Regions from separate parts of the Stenotrophomonas sp. YJH_SMC_69 genome, predicted to be linked through region 2. Evidence: predicted binding sites of a transcription regulator. Region 2 holds the regulator's gene; the other holds the start of a gene.
The links. Region 2 encodes HrcA, which represses chaperone genes, less so after heat shock. Its sites were predicted from a motif close to TTNGCACTCNNNNNNNNNGAGTGCNAA; they were not measured.
Positions count from the first base shown of each region.

Region 1 (8,467 bases), on a different contig from region 2:
AACGGCCAGCTGACGGCGGCCACCCGCTTCGCATTCTCGGTGGCCGCGTTCAACCGCGTCGCCCAGTACGATGCGGCGATCAGCAACTACCTGTCGGCGGTCACCGCCACTGACGCCGCCGTGCCGGCCCGTGCCGAGTACCCGGCGCAGATGAACTCCACCTTCGTGAAGGTGATGGACCTGCGCTATGGCGAGAACCCGCACCAGAGCGGCGCGTTCTACCGCGACCTGTACCCGGTGCCGGGCACGCTGGCCACCTTCCAGCAGCTGCAGGGCAAGGAGCTGAGCTACAACAACCTGGCCGACGCCGATGCGGCGTGGGAATGCGTGCGCCAGTTCGATGCGCCGGCCTGCGTCATCGTCAAGCACGCCAACCCGTGCGGCGTGGCCGTCGGCGCCGGCAACGGCGATGCCTACGAGCTGGCCTACGCCACCGACCCGACCAGCGCCTTCGGCGGCATCATCGCCTTCAACAAGCCGCTGGATGCCGCCACCGCCAAGGTGATCCTCGACCGCCAGTTCGTCGAAGTGCTGATCGCCCCGGACTACGAGCCGGCCGCGCTGGAGTACGCGCAGAAGAAGGCCAACGTGCGCGTACTGCGCATCCCGCACGGCGACGGGCTGAACAACTTCGACAGCAAGCGCGTCGGCTCGGGCCTGCTGCTGCAGTCCTCGGACAACCGCGGCATGACCCGCGACGAACTGAAGGTGGTCAGCAGGCTGGCGCCGACCGACAAGCAGTTCACCGATCTGCTGTTCGCCTGGAACGTGGCCAAGTTCGTGAAGTCCAACGCGATCGTCTATGCCAAGGACAACCGCACCATCGGTGTCGGTGCCGGCCAGATGAGCCGCGTGTACTCGGCCCGCATCGCCGGCATCAAGGCCGCCGATGCGAACCTGGTGGTCGAGGGCTCGGTGATGGCCTCCGACGCCTTCTTCCCGTTCCGCGATGGCATCGATGCCGCTGCAGCCGCCGGCATCAAGGCGGTCATCCAGCCGGGCGGTTCGATGCGCGATGCCGAAGTGATCGCCGCCGCCGACGAACATGGCCTGGCCATGGTGTTCACCGGCGTGCGCCACTTCCGCCACTGATCCGCATCACCAAGCCGGGCCCTGCCCGGCTTTTCTCTTCCGTACCCGAGAACCCTGTCCCATGAAGATCCTCGTCATCGGCTCTGGCGGCCGCGAACACGCCCTGGCATGGAAGCTGGCCCAGTCCTCCCGTGTCACCGAAGTGATCGTGGCGCCCGGCAACGCCGGTACCGCCAGCGAAGACACGTGCCGCAACGTGGCAGTCAAGGTCACCGATATCGACGGCCTGCTGGCGCTGGCCCAGGCCGAGGGCGTAGCGCTGACCGTGGTCGGCCCGGAAGTACCGCTGGTGGCCGGCGTGGTCGACCGCTTCCGCGCCGCCGGCCTGCGCATCTTCGGGCCGACCGCCGCCGCCGCGCAGCTGGAAGGCAGCAAGGCCTACGCCAAGGACTTCCTGGCGCGCCACAACATCCCCACCGCGTACTACGCCGTGCACAGCGACGTGGACGCCGCGCTGGCATATGTGCGCGAGAAGGGCGCACCGATCGTGGTCAAGGCCGATGGCCTGGCCGCCGGCAAGGGCGTGATCGTGGCGATGAGCCTGACCGAGGCCGAGGACGCGGTGCGTGACATGCTGTCCGGCAACGCGTTTGGCGATGCCGGTGCGCGCGTGGTCATCGAGGAATTCCTCGACGGTGAGGAAGCCAGCTTCATTTCGATGGTGGACGGCGTGCATGCGCTGCCGATGGCCACCTCGCAGGACCACAAGCGCGTCGGCGACGGCGACACCGGCCCGAATACCGGCGGCATGGGCGCCTATTCGCCGGCCCCGGTGGTGACGCCGGAGGTGCATGCACGGGTGATGCGCGAGGTGGTGAACCCCACCGTGCAGGGCATGATTGCCGACGGCATTCCCTTCACCGGTTTCCTCTACGCCGGCCTGATGATCGATGCCAGCGGCGCACCGAAGGTGATCGAATTCAACGTGCGCTTTGGCGACCCGGAAACCCAGCCAGTGATGCTGCGCCTGCAGTCGGACCTGGTCGAGCTGGTGGAAGCGGCCATCGATGGCCGCCTGGATGAGGTCGAAGCGCAGTGGGACGCGCGCCCGTCGCTGGGCGTGGTGCTGGCGGCCAGGCCGTACCCGGAAGCGCCGATCACCGGTGACGTGATTTCCGGCCTGGACGACGTGCCGGCCAGTGCCAAGGTGTTCCATGCCGGTACGGCATTGGATGCTCAGGGCCACGTGGTCAGTGCGGGCGGTCGCGTGCTGTGCGTGGCCGCACTGGGCGACAGCGTGCGCGACGCGCAGGCCAATGCCTACGCCGGCGTGGCCAAGGTGAGCTGGGCCAACGCGTTCCACCGCAACGACATTGGCTGGCGCGCGATCGCACGCGAAGAGTGACGACCGCGCCGCAGCCACGCAGGGCGTGGCTCTACTGACATTGGTAGATCCACGCCATGCATGGATGAGAACGCCACCGAAAAGAAAAGGCCCGGCAATGCCGGGCCTTTTCATTGCTTCAACACCGTCCCGCCTTACGCGGTGAACAGCGCCTTCATCTTCTTCAGCGCGTTCGCTTCAACCTGGCGGATGCGCTCGGCCGACACGCCGTACTCGTCGGCCAGCTCCTGCAGCGTCACCTTGCTGTCGGCATCCAGCCAGCGGCGGCGGATGATGTCACGCGAACGCGCATCCAGTTCCGCCAGGCCTTCGCGCAGCAGCTGCATCTGGTTGTCTTCGCTGTCCTCGCGCTCGTAGGCCATCGACGGGTCTTCGTCATCGGCGACCAGGAACGCAGCCGGCGACGGCGGTGCGTGTTCGTTGTCCTCGTCGGTCGGCGCATCGAACCCGATATCGCGACCCGACAGGCGCGACTCCATTTCCATGACCTCGCGCTCGGACACGTTCAGGTCCTTGGCCACCGCGCTCACTTCCGCCGCGTTCATCCAGCCCAGGCGCGTCTTCGACTTGCGCAGGTTGAAGAACAGCTTGCGCTGCGCCTTGGTGGTGGCGACCTTCACGATGCGCCAGTTCTTCAGGATGAACTCGTGCATCTCGGCACGGATCCAGTGCACCGCGAAGGAAACCAGGCGCACGCCCATGTCCGGGTCGAAGCGCTTGACCGCCTTCATCAGGCCGATGTTGCCTTCCTGGATCAGGTCGCCCAGGGCAAGGCCGTAGCCGTTGTAGCCGCGGGCCACGTGCACCACGAAGCGCAGGTGCGAATGCACCAGCTCGCGGGCAGCGTCCAGATCGTTGCCGTCGCGGAAGCGACGGGCCAGGTCCTGTTCGTCATCGACCGACAGCACCGGGATCTGGTGCACGGCACCGATGTAGGCGTCCAGCGAACCGAGCGCACTGGGAATCGGGAGATTGTTTGCCACAAGGGCAGTAGAGGTGTTCTGGCTCATAGGCACCCATCTTAGCAGTCCGGGATTTGGACTGCTAAAGGAGGAAAAAGTTCCAGCATCCCATTGATGCAACACTGGTCCCAAACAGAGCCCTACCGTAGCGCGATTTGATGACAGTGGCGAGCATGCTTTTTGGGATTCACAATCCCTTGGAATTCAAGCAATTACCTGCCGTAAAGCGGCCGATTCCGGTCAAGCGGAGCTGAACGGGCCGTTCTGAAGGCCCATTCAGGCCCGGGAACGTTGCCCGCTGTTCAGGCCCAGCGGCCCGCCGGCCCTCAGAGTGCCGAGCGCGGCGGCAGCGACCAGTCGATCGGGGCCTGGCCGCGGCGCTGCAGGTACTCGTTGGCCATCGAGAAATGACGACAGCCGAGGAAGCCCCGATGGGCCGAAAGCGGCGACGGATGCGGCGACTTCAGCACGCGATGGCGGCGGGTGTCGATCACCTTGCCCTTCTGCTGCGCATAGGCGCCCCAGAGCATGAACACCAGCCCTTCGCGCTCGCGGTTGAGCACATCCACCACGTGGTCGGTGAAGCCTTCCCAGCCACGACCCTGGTGCGCACCGGCCTTGCCCTCTTCCACCGTCAGTACCGCATTGAGCAGCAGCACGCCACGCTGCGCCCACGGAATCAGGCAGCCGTGGTCCGGACGCGGGATACCGAGATCGCTCTCGATCTCCTTGTAGATGTTCAGCAGCGACGGCGGCACCGGCACGCCCGGCGGCACCGAGAAACTCAGGCCATGTGCCTGGCCGCGACCGTGGTACGGGTCCTGCCCGAGGATCACCACCTTCACCTGCTCGAACGGCGTGGCGTCGAACGCGGCGAAGATCTGCGGGCCGGGCGGGAACACCGCCGCGCCACTGGCCTTGCGCTGGCGCAGGAAGCTGGACAGCTCGCGCATCTGCGGCTGCAACAGATAATCGCCGACATGCTGCTTCCAGCTCGGTTCCAGCTGGATCGTCGGGGTGTCGGCTACTTCATCCATCATCGCAACAGAGGTCCATCGTTCAATCGGGCCAGCCTCAGCTGGAACAGCACCTTGGTGACCAGCAGCCGTTCTTCGATCGGCTTGAGCACCAGGTCGTTGGCACCGGACTGCAGCAGCCCGGTCTGGTTGTGCGGGTTGCCATCGCCGGTCATCACCAGCACCGGCAGGCGGCGCTTGCCGTAGCCGAAATCCACGCGCACGCGCTGCACCACGTCGCGACCGCTCAGTTCGCCCTTCAGGGTGACGTCGGTCAGCACCAGGTCGATGCGGTGGCGACTGCGGCCCAGCGACTCGGCGGTGAGCAGGGTGAACGCTTCTTCGGCGCTGACCACGTGCAGCACGTTCAACTGCTGGCGTTCCAGCATGCGCTTGGTGGCCTCGGCCACCACGCGGCTGTCCTCGATATAGAGGATGGTGGCACCGGGGATGGTCTGCGGCTGCACGTAGCCGCGGATGAAGGTCGCCAGTGCTTCATGGCCGAGCGATTTGTCGAAATAGTCGGTGACGTACTCGGTGAAGCGGCGCTGCTCCAGGTGCTGCTGGGCATCGCCGGAGACCACGATCACCGGCACATAGGCCTGGCCGGCCGCTTCGCGCACCATCCGCGCCAGCGCCAGGCCGTCGCCATCGCGCAGGGTCAGCGAGGTCGTCACCAGGTCCACCGGCCCCTGTGCCAGCGCCTGCTGTGCGTCCTCGATGCTGTCGCAGCCGATCACCTCCACGCCCGGCAGGTCACGCTGCAGGACGTCGGCGATCAGCTTGCGCACCAGCTTCGAGCCATCGACCACCATCACCCGCGTCGCGGGCCCTTCAAGGTGTTTCAGCGCTTGCGGTTGCATGCCGGTCTCAGGTGTCGGTCGGGCGGGTCTGGCGGAGGAAGTGGCCGGTGACCAGCCAGGCGCCCAGCCAACCCAGCAGCAGCGTGCCGAGCAGGACCAGGCCGCCGTGCAGCAGGTCCAGGCCGTGCAGTACGAACGGGCTGCCGTAGCTGCGCGAGAGTTCGGCCAGCGGCATGCGCAGGGCGGCACCCGCAGCGCCGATCAGGGCCAGCGCCACCGCGCCGGCGCCCAGGCCGTACCACGCGCCCAGGTACAGGAACGGGCGGCGGATGAAGCCATCGCTGGCGCCGAGAAGCTGCAGCACGCCGATCTCTTCGCGGCGGGCCTGGATGTCCAGGCGCACCGTGTTGCCGACCACCAGCGCGGCACCTGCGCCGAGCAGGACCGACAGCACCTGCACCAGCCGCGCACCGAAGGCAAGCCAGGCATCCAGGCGCTGGCGCCACAGCGCATCGTGCTGCACCAGATCGGCCTCGGGCAGGCTTTCCAGCGCGCGCGCCAGGCGTGCGTCGTCCTTGCCCTGGCCGGGAGTGATCACCAGCAGCGAAGGCAGCGGATTGTCGTTGAGTGCGTCGATCGCCTCACCCAGGCCGGCATCGCGCAGTTCCTGCAGGCCCTGCTCGGGCGTGCGCACGTTCACTTCGGCCACGTCGTCGCGGTCGCGCAGCTGGCCGGCCAGGCGCAGCGCGCCGGGTGCATCGACGTTGCCCTTCAGGAACACGTTGATGTCGCGCGACTGCTGCACGCTGCCGGCGAACTGCTTGAGGTTGTCCAGCGCGATCGACAGGCCCAGCGGCAGCGCCAGCGCCAGCGCCATGACCATCACCGTCAGCAGGGTCGCCCATGGCTTGCGGCAGGCGCGGCCCAGGCTGAACACCACGCTGTGCACGTGGTGCTGGAACCAGACGCCCACGCGCGAGGGGGCGGCGGCTTCGCTGTTTTCGTTCTTCGCCATCGGTTACTCCGCCAGGTCCTGCGGCGAGATGTCATCCACCAGCCGGCCATGGTCGAGGATCAGCACGCGCTTGCGCATGCGGCGCAGCAGCGGCAGGTCGTGGCTGACCACCAGCACGCTGGTGCCGCGCGAGGGCAGCTCGGCGAACAGGGCCATGATCTCCGCCGCCAGGGTCGGGTCGAGGTTGCCGGTCGGCTCATCGGCCACCAGCAGCTTGGGCTCGCCGACGATGGCGCGGGCGATGCCCACGCGCTGCTGCTCGCCGGCCGACAGCTGCGAGGGCAGCGCCTTCTCGCGATGGCCCAGGCCCATCCGCTCCAGCACCGAGCGCACGCGCTTGCTGATGTCGCCACGGCGGGTGCCGCGCAGGATCAGCGGCAGCGCCACGTTCTCGGCGATCGAGCGGTCCATCAGCAGCCGGTGGTCCTGGTAGACCGCGCCCACCGCGCGTCGGTGGCGGGGCACGTCGCCGCCGCGCACCTTCAGCAGGTTGCGCTCGTCGAACACCACCGCGCCGCGGCTGGGCCGCTCGTCGAGGTGGATCAACTTGAGCAGGGTGCTCTTGCCCGCACCGGAATGGCCGGTGACGAACAGCATCTCGCCCGGCGCGACCTCGAAGCTGACATCGATCAGCGCCTCGTGGCCACCGGCGTACTGTTTGCTGACATTGTCGAAGCGCAGGACACTCATGCCCCGATTATGCAGGAGCGGCGCGACCTCGTGGAGACGGTCGCGCGATAGGTAGTGCCGGCCGCTGGCCGGCAGCTGTGTGGGTTGCCTACCAGGGTGGGTGCCGACCGTTGGTCGGCACACCGGTCAAGGTCACCCGACCAACGGTCGGGGGCTACCTGCTGATCGGCAGCGCCGATCAGCTGCCCGACAGCATCCGGCGGATCTTGCGGCCGATGCGGGTCAGGAACGAATCGCCGCTGTCGGCCGCCGTGCGCACCGGCTTGGCCACCACCTGCACCGGGGTCACCGGGCTGGCGCCGTTGCCGGCGTTGGCCTGCACGCCCTCGCCACCCTCGACCGGACGGCCGTGGCGACGACGACGGCGCTTGCGCGGCTTGCGCTCGCCATCCACGGCACCTTCCGGCGCGCCCTCGGCGCGGGGCGGGCGCGGCGGACGCGGAGCCTGGGCGACAGCGGCTTCAGCACCTTCGGCCGGGGCAGCTGCAACCTGCTCGCCTTCCACGCGCGGCTTGCGCGGGCCACGCGAACGGCGCTCGCCGCTGCGCTCACCGTCGCGACGCTCGCCACGGCCACCGCCGGAGCGGCCCCCACTGCGACCACCACCACGGCGCTCTTCTTCAGCGGCGCGGGCTTCGCGCGCTTCACGGAAGATCTGGCCGACGCTCTCGTTCTCCTCACCTTCCTCGCCAGCAGCCGGGGCCGGGCGTTCCGGGCGCGGCAGCGGCGTCAACAGTTCCTTGGTGACCGGCTCGGACGGGATCTTCTGCTCGATGTAGGCCTCGATGTCCGGCAGGCCCATCGCGTAGCGTTCGCAGGCGAAGCTGATCGCATCACCCTCTTCGCCCAGGCGCGCGGTACGACCGATGCGGTGCACGTAGTCTTCGGCGTCGAACGGCAGGTCGTAGTTGTAGACGTACTTGATGCCGTCGATGTGCAGGCCACGCGCGGCCACGTCGGTGGCCACCAGGATTTCCAGCTGGCCCTTCTGGAAGCGGTTGAGCAGGCTCTCACGCTTCTTCTGCGGCACGTCGCCGGACAGCACGCCGACGCGGTAGCCGGCCTTTTCCAGCGAGCGGGCGACGCGCTCGACGAACACCTTGGTATTGACGAACACCATGGTGCGCGCGCCTTCACTGCGCGACAGCAGGCCCAGCAGCAGCGGGATCTTCTCGTCGTCGGCCGGGAAATAGATGCGCTGGCGCACGCGCGCAGCGGTGATGGTCTCGGCTTCGACCACCAGCTTCTGCGGCTCGTTCATGTGCTCGTAGGCCAGCTCCAGCACGCGATGGCTGAGGGTGGCACTGAACAGCAGGGTCTGGCGGATGGTGCGTTCCGGCATGCGGCGCAGCAGGAAGCGGATGTCCTTGATGAAGCCCAGATCGAACATGCGATCGGCTTCGTCCAGCACGCAGATCTCGCAGGCGTGCAGCGAAACCACCTTGTGCTGCTTGACGTAGTCGATCAGGCGACCCGGGGTGGCGATGATCACGTCCACGCCCTGCTGCAGCAGCTCACGCTGCTTGTCGTAATCCACGCCACCG
Region 1 covers NZ_JCAFTS010000002.1:161,762-170,228, reverse strand. Annotated here, with positions in the region: gene purH (bifunctional phosphoribosylaminoimidazolecarboxamide formyltransferase/IMP cyclohydrolase) at 1-1,092, shown strand, start outside; gene purD (phosphoribosylamine--glycine ligase) at 1,154-2,437, shown strand; gene rpoH (RNA polymerase sigma factor RpoH) at 2,572-3,447, opposite strand; gene ung (uracil-DNA glycosylase) at 3,726-4,439, opposite strand; gene AC5P8F_RS03855 (response regulator) at 4,436-5,278, opposite strand; gene ftsX (permease-like cell division protein FtsX) at 5,286-6,233, opposite strand; gene ftsE (cell division ATP-binding protein FtsE) at 6,237-6,923, opposite strand; gene rhlB (ATP-dependent RNA helicase RhlB) at 7,102-8,467, opposite strand, start outside.
Region 1: rpoH (RNA polymerase sigma factor RpoH) is a predicted target of HrcA. The motif match lies at 3,459-3,485, and genes of this name have one in related genera.

Region 2 (8,467 bases):
GCATGCGCGCCAGTTCTTCCTCGCGCGCCTTGCTGTCCAGCTTTTCCACTGCGCTCTGGGTCATGCCTTCCACCGGGGCCTTGCTGACCCGGTAATGGGCATGGCCCTTCGAGGCGACCTGCGGCAGGTGGGTCACGCACAGCACCTGGCGCTTCTCGCCAAGGGCGCGCAGCTTCTGGCCGACGATGTCCGCCACCGCGCCACCGATGCCGGAGTCGACTTCGTCGAACACCATGGTCGGCACTGCATCCAGGTCCAGCGCGGCCACTTCGATGGCCAGCGAGATGCGCGAAAGTTCGCCACCCGAGGCCACCTTGCGCAGGGCACGCGGTGGCTGCCCGGCATTGGCCGCCACCAGGAATTCCACGCGCTCGGCACCCTGCGGGTCGGGCTTGCCGGCGTCCTGCGGTTCCAGCTCGATCAGGAACTGGCCGCCGCCCATGCCCAGCTCGGCGATGATGCCGGTGGTGGTGGCCGACAGCTCGGCAGCGGCGGCGCGGCGGCTGGCGGTCAGCAGCCCGGCCTGCACGCGCCACGCCGCAGCGGCCTTGTCGATCTCGCCGGCGAGGCGCTGCAGGCGTTCGTCAGCACCACGCAGCTGTTCCACTTCGGCGTGCATGCGCTCGCGCTGCGCGCCCAGCTCGTCCATCGGCACACGGTGCTTGCGGGCCAGGTCGTGCAGGCGGCCGAGGCGACGCTCGTTCTCCTCGAACTGTTCCGGGTCGGCGTCGAGGTCGTCATGCACGCGGTCCAGCAGCGACAGGGCTTCGTGCAGCTGGATCGAGGCATTCTCGATCAGGCCGTCGACCTCGCCCAGGCGCGGGTCGTGTTCGATCAGGCGCGACAGCTCGTGGCGCACCTGCTGCAGCAGGTCCAGCGCGGAACTGCCGTCGTCGCCATTGAGCTGGTTGCTGGCCGCCTGGCAGGCACTCAGCAGGGCACTGGCATGGGCCTGGCGGCGGTGGCTGGCGCCCAGCGCGGCAATCGACTCCGGTTCCAGGTCTTCGCGGTCCAGTTCGCGCAGCTGGTGCTCCAGGAAGCCGATCCGGTCACTGACGTCGCCCTGCTGCGACAGCGCCAGCGATTCATCGACCAGCGCCTGCCAGGCCGCAGCGGCGCGGCGCACCTGGCGGCGCTCGTCCTCGTTGCCGGCATAGGCGTCCAGCAGGGCCAGCTGCGACGGGCGCGTCAGCAGGGCCTGCTGTTCGTGCTGGCCGTGGATCTCCACCAGCAGCGAGGCCAGGTCGGCCAGCTGGGCCAGGGTCACCGGGCGGCCGTTGATCCAGGCCCGCGAGCCGCCATCGGCACGGATCACGCGGCGCAGCTGGCACTGCTCCTCGTCGTCCAGCTCGTTGTCGGCCAGCCACTGGCGCGCGGCCTGCAGCTGGTCCAGCGCGAACTCGGCCGACAGCTCGGCGCGCGCGGCGCCGTGGCGGACCACGCCGCTGTCGGCGCGCAGGCCGGACAGGAAGCCCAGCGCGTCGACCATCAGTGACTTGCCGGCGCCGGTCTCGCCTGAAACCACGGTCATGCCTGGCCCGAACTCCAGTTCGGTGGCGCGGACGACGGCGAAATCCTTGATCGAAAGATGTCTGAGCATGGGTAAGGGGGTGTCAGCAGCCGCGCAACGCTAGCACGCGGGCGCGGGAGGTCCAATGACTTGCCAAGGTGATCCGCCGCCATTATCTAGTGTCCGTGTCTCACAGGTTGATTCCATGCACGGTTCTCCCGACCAGCTTGCCCCGCGTGCGCGCCATCTGCTGCGCACGCTGATCGCGCGTTACATCCAGGACGGTGAGCCGGTCGGCTCGCAGACGCTGGCGCGCGTGGCCGGGCTGGAGGTCAGTCCGGCCACCATCCGCAACATCCTGGGTGACCTGGAAGACCTGGGGCTGCTGGCTTCGCCGCACACCTCGGCCGGGCGCGTCCCGACCGCACATGGCTACCGGGTGTTCGTCGACAGCCTGCTGCAGATGCAGCCGCCGGGCGAAGGCGAGCTGGCCCGGCTGCGCCAGGAACTGGCCGGCGGCGGCAGCACCCAGGCCCTGCTTGGCAGCGCCTCGGAGCTGCTGTCGGCGATGAGCCACTTCGTCGGCGTGGTCAGCGCCCCGCGGCGCGAGCAGTTCGCGTTCCGCCAGATCGATTTCGTGGCGCTGGACGGGCGCCGGGTGCTGGCGATCCTGGTGTTCGCCGACAACGAGGTGCAGAACCGGGTCATCGAGACCCGCCAGGAGTTCGCGCCGGGCCAGCTGGAACAGGTCGCCAACTACCTCAACGCGCATTTCGCCGGCCTGCCGATGGCCGAGATCCGCACCCGCCTGCTGCTGGAACTGCGTGATGCCCGTTCGGAGCTGGAGCAGCTGCTGGCGCACAGCATCGAGCTGGCCGAGCAGGCCCTGCAGCCGGCGGCCGACGACATGCTGGTGGCCGGGCAGACCCGTCTGATGGGGGTGCAGGACCTGTCCGACCTGGAGCGGCTGCGCGAGCTGTTCGAGCTGTTCTCCAGCAAGCGCGAGATCCTGCAGCTGCTGGAGCGGACCATCCAGGCGCCCGGCGTGCGCATCTTCATCGGCGAGGAGACCGGGATGATGCCGCTGCAGGGCGTCTCGCTGGTCACTGCCCCTTACACGGCCAATGGCCAGGTGCTGGGCGTGCTGGGCGTGATCGGCCCCAAGCGGATGGCCTACGACCGGATGATCCCGCTGGTCCAGGCTACTGCCGATGTACTCGGCGCGGCGTTTTCGCCAGCCGGGCGCACTCCTGGAACATCCGACGCTTGAAACGCAGCATCCCGCCCACACTAGGGTGGGTGGAGGCGGAGACTGACCGCCAGGGACCCAGACATGAACCACGAACATCCAGATATCGAATCCCAGCAGACTGCCGCCGATGCGGCCGCCGCCGCCGGCGTCAACGACGAAGTGGAGCGCCTGCGCGCCGAGGTCGAGCAGATCAAGGCCGATGCGCTGCGTGAGCGCGCCGACCTCGAGAACCAGCGCAAGCGCGTTGCCCGTGACATCGAGCAGGCCCGCAAGTTCGCCAACGAGAAGCTGCTGGGCGAGCTGCTGCCGGTGTTCGACAGCCTGGATGCCGGCTTGAAGGCGGCCGGCGATGACCCGCATCCGCTGCGCGAGGGCCTGGAGCTGACCTACAAGCAGCTGCTGAAGGTTGCCGCCGACAACGGGCTGGTCCTGCTGGACCCGATCGGCCAGCCGTTCAACCCGGAACACCACCAGGCCATCAGCCAGGTGCCGGCCCCAGACGCCGCCCCGGGCAGCGTGGTGACCGTGTTCCAGAAGGGTTACCTGCTCAACGAGCGCCTGCTGCGGCCGGCGCTGGTGGTGGTGGCCGCCGACTGACCCCTCCAGGGCCGGAAGGCGGGAATGTCCCGTCACCCGGCCCGACGCTGAACGCGCCGGGCGACCGGAAACACAGCGTTCGGGAGATGGCTTGAATGTTCCACGAGCCTCCCCCACATCGTATTCATCCACCGGCCGAACGGCCGGACTGACCCCAACAAGCATCCTCAGGAGTCTCCCCCATGGGCAAGATCATTGGTATCGACCTCGGCACCACCAACTCGTGCGTGGCGATCATGGACGGCGGCAAGGCCCGCGTCATCGAGAATTCGGAAGGCGATCGCACCACCCCGTCGATCGTCGCCTACACCAAGGACGGCGAAGTCCTGGTGGGCGCCTCGGCCAAGCGCCAGGCCGTCACCAACCCGAAGAACACCTTCTACGCGGTGAAGCGCCTGATCGGCCGCAAGTTCACCGACGCCGAAGTGCAGAAGGACATCGCCCACGTCCCGTACAGCATCCTGGCCCATGACAACGGCGATGCCTGGGTGTCGACCAGCGATGGCAAGAAGATGGCCCCGCAGGAAATCTCGGCCAAGGTGCTGGAGAAGATGAAGAAGACCGCCGAGGACTTCCTCGGTGAGAAGGTCACCGAAGCGGTCATCACCGTGCCGGCCTACTTCAACGACAGCCAGCGCCAGGCGACCAAGGATGCCGGCCGCATCGCCGGCCTGGACGTCAAGCGCATCATCAACGAGCCGACCGCGGCCGCGCTGGCCTATGGCCTGGACAAGGGCGACAACAAGGATCGCAAGATCGTGGTGTACGACCTGGGCGGCGGCACCTTCGACGTCTCGGTGATCGAGATCGCCAACGTCGACGGCGAGAAGCAGTTCGAAGTGCTGGCCACCAACGGCGACACCTTCCTGGGCGGCGAAGACTTCGACAACCGCGTCATCGAGTACCTGGTTGAAGAATTCAACAAGGACCAGGGCATCGACCTGCGCAAGGATCCGCTGGCCCTGCAGCGCCTGAAGGACGCTGCCGAGCGCGCCAAGATCGAGCTGTCCAGCGCCCAGCAGACCGAAGTGAACCTGCCGTACGTCACCGCTGACGCCTCGGGTCCGAAGCACCTGAACATCAAGCTGACCCGCGCCAAGCTGGAAGCACTGGTGGAAGACCTGATCAAGAAGTCGATCGAGCCGTGCCGCGTCGCCCTGAACGATGCCGGCCTGCGTTCGAGCGACATCAGCGAAGTGATCCTGGTCGGTGGCCAGACCCGCATGCCGAAGGTGCAGCAGGCGGTGACCGAATTCTTCGGCAAGGAACCGCGCAAGGACGTCAACCCGGACGAAGCCGTGGCACTGGGCGCTGCGATCCAGGGCGGCGTGCTGGGCGGCGACGTCAAGGACGTGCTGCTGCTGGACGTGACCCCGCTGTCGCTGGGTATCGAAACCATGGGCGGCGTGTTCACCAAGATCATCGAGAAGAACACCACCATCCCGACCAAGGCCTCGCAGGTGTTCTCCACCGCCGAGGACAACCAGTCGGCCGTGACCGTGCACGTGCTGCAGGGTGAGCGCGAGCAGGCCCGCTTCAACAAGTCGCTGGCCAAGTTCGACCTGTCCGGCATCGAGCCGGCTCCGCGTGGCCTGCCGCAGGTGGAAGTGTCCTTCGACATCGACGCCAACGGCATCCTGCACGTGTCGGCCAAGGACAAGAAGACCAACAAGGAACAGAAGGTCGAGATCAAGGCCGGTTCGGGTCTGTCCGAGGAAGAGATCGCACGCATGGTCGCCGACGCGGAAGCCAACCGCGAAGAAGACAAGAAGTTCCAGGAGCTGGTGCAGGCCCGCAATCAGGCCGATGCCCTGATCCACGGCACCCGCAGTGCCATCACCGAGCACGGCAGCAAGGTCGGCGGCGATGTCATCGGCAAGGTCGAGGCGGCCCTGGCCGACCTGGAAACCGCGATGAAGGGTGACGACAAGGCACAGATCGAAGCCAAGTCGAAGGTGCTGGAGGAAGCCGGCCAGTCGCTGTTCGCCGCTGCTTCGGCCGACCAGGGCGGTGCCCCGGGTGCCGACGCCGGCAACGCCGGCAAGGCGCAGGACGACGTGGTCGACGCCGAGTTCACCGAAGTCAAGGACGACAAGAAGTCCTGATCCGGACCGACACGGGACGCTGGCCATCAGCGTCCCGTTGTCGCATCAGGGTCCTGACCGCCCACCGGCGTGTCGGGGCGCCCGACGCAAGAGCGGACCTGGTTCCGCTCTTCCGCTTTGACGAATCCCGACTTTCCGGAACCAGATTCACCATATGAGCAAGCGCGATTACTACGAAGTGCTGGGCGTTGCCCGCACCGCCACCGACGACGAGCTGAAGAAGGCCTACCGTCGCTGTGCGATGAAGTTCCACCCGGACCGCAACCCGGGTGATGCGGCGGCCGAAGCCTCCTTCAAGGAGTGCAAGGAAGCCTACGAAGTGCTGTCCGATGGCAACAAGCGCCGCATGTACGACAGCCACGGCCACGCCGCGTTCGAGCACGGCATGGGCGGTGGTGGTCCGGGCGGCCCGGACATGAACGATATCTTCGGCGATATCTTCGGCAACATTTTTGGCGGGGGCGGCGGTGGGCCGCGCCAGGCCCGTCGCGGCGCCGACATCGGCTACGTGATGGAGCTGGACCTGGAAGAAGCGGTACGCGGCGTCGAGCGCCGCATCGAGATCCCGACCCTGGCCGAGTGCGGCGACTGCGATGGCAGTGGCTCCGAAGACGGCAAGGTCGAAACCTGCAATGTGTGCCATGGCCGCGGCCAGGTGCGCATCCAGCGCGGCATCTTCGCCATGCAGCAGGCCTGCCACAACTGCGGCGGCCGTGGCCAGATCATCGCCAAGCCCTGCAAGACCTGCCACGGCAACGGCCGTGTCGAGGAAGACAAGGTGCTGTCGGTGAAGGTGCCGGCGGGCGTCGATACCGGCGACCGCATCCGCCTGCAGGGTGAAGGTGAGGCCGGTCCGGCCGGTACGCCGCCGGGTGACCTGTACGTGGAAGTGCGCGTGCGCGAGCATGCGATCTTCCAGCGCGATGGCGACGACCTGCACTGCGAAGTGCCGATCCGCATCTCGCAGGCAGCGCTGGGCGACACCGTACGCGTGGCGACCCTCGGCGGCGAAGCGGAAATCCGCATCCCGGCCGAGACCCAGACCGGCAAGCTGTTCCGCCTGCGCGGCAAGGGCGTGCGTTCGGTGCGCAGCCGCAGCGAGGGCGACCTGTACTGCCGCGTGGTGGTGGAGACCCCGGTCAACCTCACCAACGAACAGCGCAAGCTGCTGGAGCAGTTCGAAGCCACCTTTGTCGGCGAGGAAGCACGCAAGCATTCGCCGAAGTCGGCGACGTTCATGGATGGCGTGAAGGGCTTCTGGGACCGGATGACGTCCTGAGTTTTTCAACCGAAGCGTTGAGCGGTAGCGCCGGGCCATGCCCGGCGTTTTCGTTTGCGATCAGCGGAAAAACGCCGCGGGCGTCTGCCCCAGTTGGCGCTTGAACATGCTGGTGAACGCGCTGGGGCTGTCGTAGCCCATCGCCAGCGCCACATCAATGACCTTGTCGCCGACTGCCAGCCGCTCCAGGGCGGCCAGCAGGCGCGCCTGCTGCCGCCACTGCCCGAAGGTCATGCCCAGTTCGCCGGCGAAATGGCGCTGGATGGTCTTCACGTCCACCTGCAGCGCCTGGGCCCAGTCCTGCAGCGTGGCGTCGTCGGCGGGATGCTTCTGGATGTGCTGGCAGATCCTCTGCAGGCGCGGGTCGGTGGGCGAGGGCAGGTGCAGCGGCAGCACGTCCATGCGGTGCAGCTCGTCCAGCAGCAGGCGCACCACGCGACCGTCGCGGCTGTCGTCCACGTGCGCGGACTCGATCAGGCTGGCCGCCAGCAGTAGTTCGCGCAGCAGCGGCGCCACCTGTACTGCGAACGCCCCATCCGGCAGTTGCGGCGCGAAGTCCGGTTCCACGTACAGGCTGCGCATGTGCACCTCGGCGATGCAGTCCACCGCATGCACCATACCGGCCGGAACCCAGATCGCGCGGGTGGAGGGCACGACCCAGCGGCCACCGTCCGCGCGCACCACCATCAGGCCGGACATGGCGAAGACCAGTTGGTGACGGCGATGCCGGTGTGGCGCGATGTGGGTACCGGGCGGGTAGTGCCGGGCGCGGCTGGTCACCGGGCGGTGTACCGGCACTTCGTTCCACGGCGCGGTCTCGCGGATCGGGCAGGGAGTGTCCTTTTTGCGATAGGCCATGACCCGAACGCGGCAGAAGGGAGTGGGGGCCCACCGTAGCATGCGTGGCTCGCCCCCAACCTGACTGTGTCCCCTTCTCCCGCAACGACCTCACGCCCGGTGGCTCCCGGCGTGCTGGCCGCCATCTCCACCTCGCATGTCGTCAACGACATGATGCAGTCGCTGATCCTGGCCATCTATCCGGTGATCAAGGGCGGCTTCAACCTCAGCTTCACCCAGATCGGCCTGATCACGCTGACCTACCAGCTCACCGCGTCGATCTTCCAGCCGTTGATCGGCATGGCCACCGACCGCCGCCCGGCACCGTACTCGCTGCCGATCGGTATGGCCTCGACCCTGTGCGGCATGCTGCTGCTCGGCTTTGCGCCGAACTACGCGGTGGTGCTGATGGCTGCGGCGATGGTCGGCATTGGTTCGGCCATCTTCCACCCGGAGGCCTCGCGCATCGCCCGGCTGGCCTCGGGCGGTCGCCATGGCTTCGCGCAGTCGGTGTTCCAGGTGGGTGGCAACTTCGGTACCGCGCTGGGGCCGTTGATCGCTGCGGCCGTGATCGTGCCGTATGGCCAGCGTGCCGCATCATGGTTTGCCGGCGCCGCGCTGATCGGCATCGCGCTGCTGACCTATGTTGGCCGCTGGTATGCACTGCACCTGGGCACACCGCGTCCGGCCAGCACCGCGTCTATGGCCCCGCGGCATTCGTCGCGCACCGTGGCCAAGGTGCTGGCGATCCTGCTGGTGCTGATCTTCAGCAAGTACTTCTACATGGCCAGCATCGGCAGCTACTTCACCTTCTACCTGATCCACCACTTCGGCATTCCGGTGGCACAGGCGCAACTGCATCTGTTCGCGTTCCTGGTGGCGTCTGC
Region 2 covers NZ_JCAFTS010000005.1:317,685-326,151, reverse strand. Annotated here, with positions in the region: gene recN (DNA repair protein RecN) at 1-1,600, opposite strand, end outside; gene hrcA (heat-inducible transcriptional repressor HrcA) at 1,716-2,780, shown strand; gene grpE (nucleotide exchange factor GrpE) at 2,844-3,359, shown strand; gene dnaK (molecular chaperone DnaK) at 3,542-5,464, shown strand; gene dnaJ (molecular chaperone DnaJ) at 5,619-6,743, shown strand; gene AC5P8F_RS11525 (AraC family transcriptional regulator) at 6,804-7,601, opposite strand; gene AC5P8F_RS11520 (MFS transporter) at 7,701-8,467, shown strand, end outside.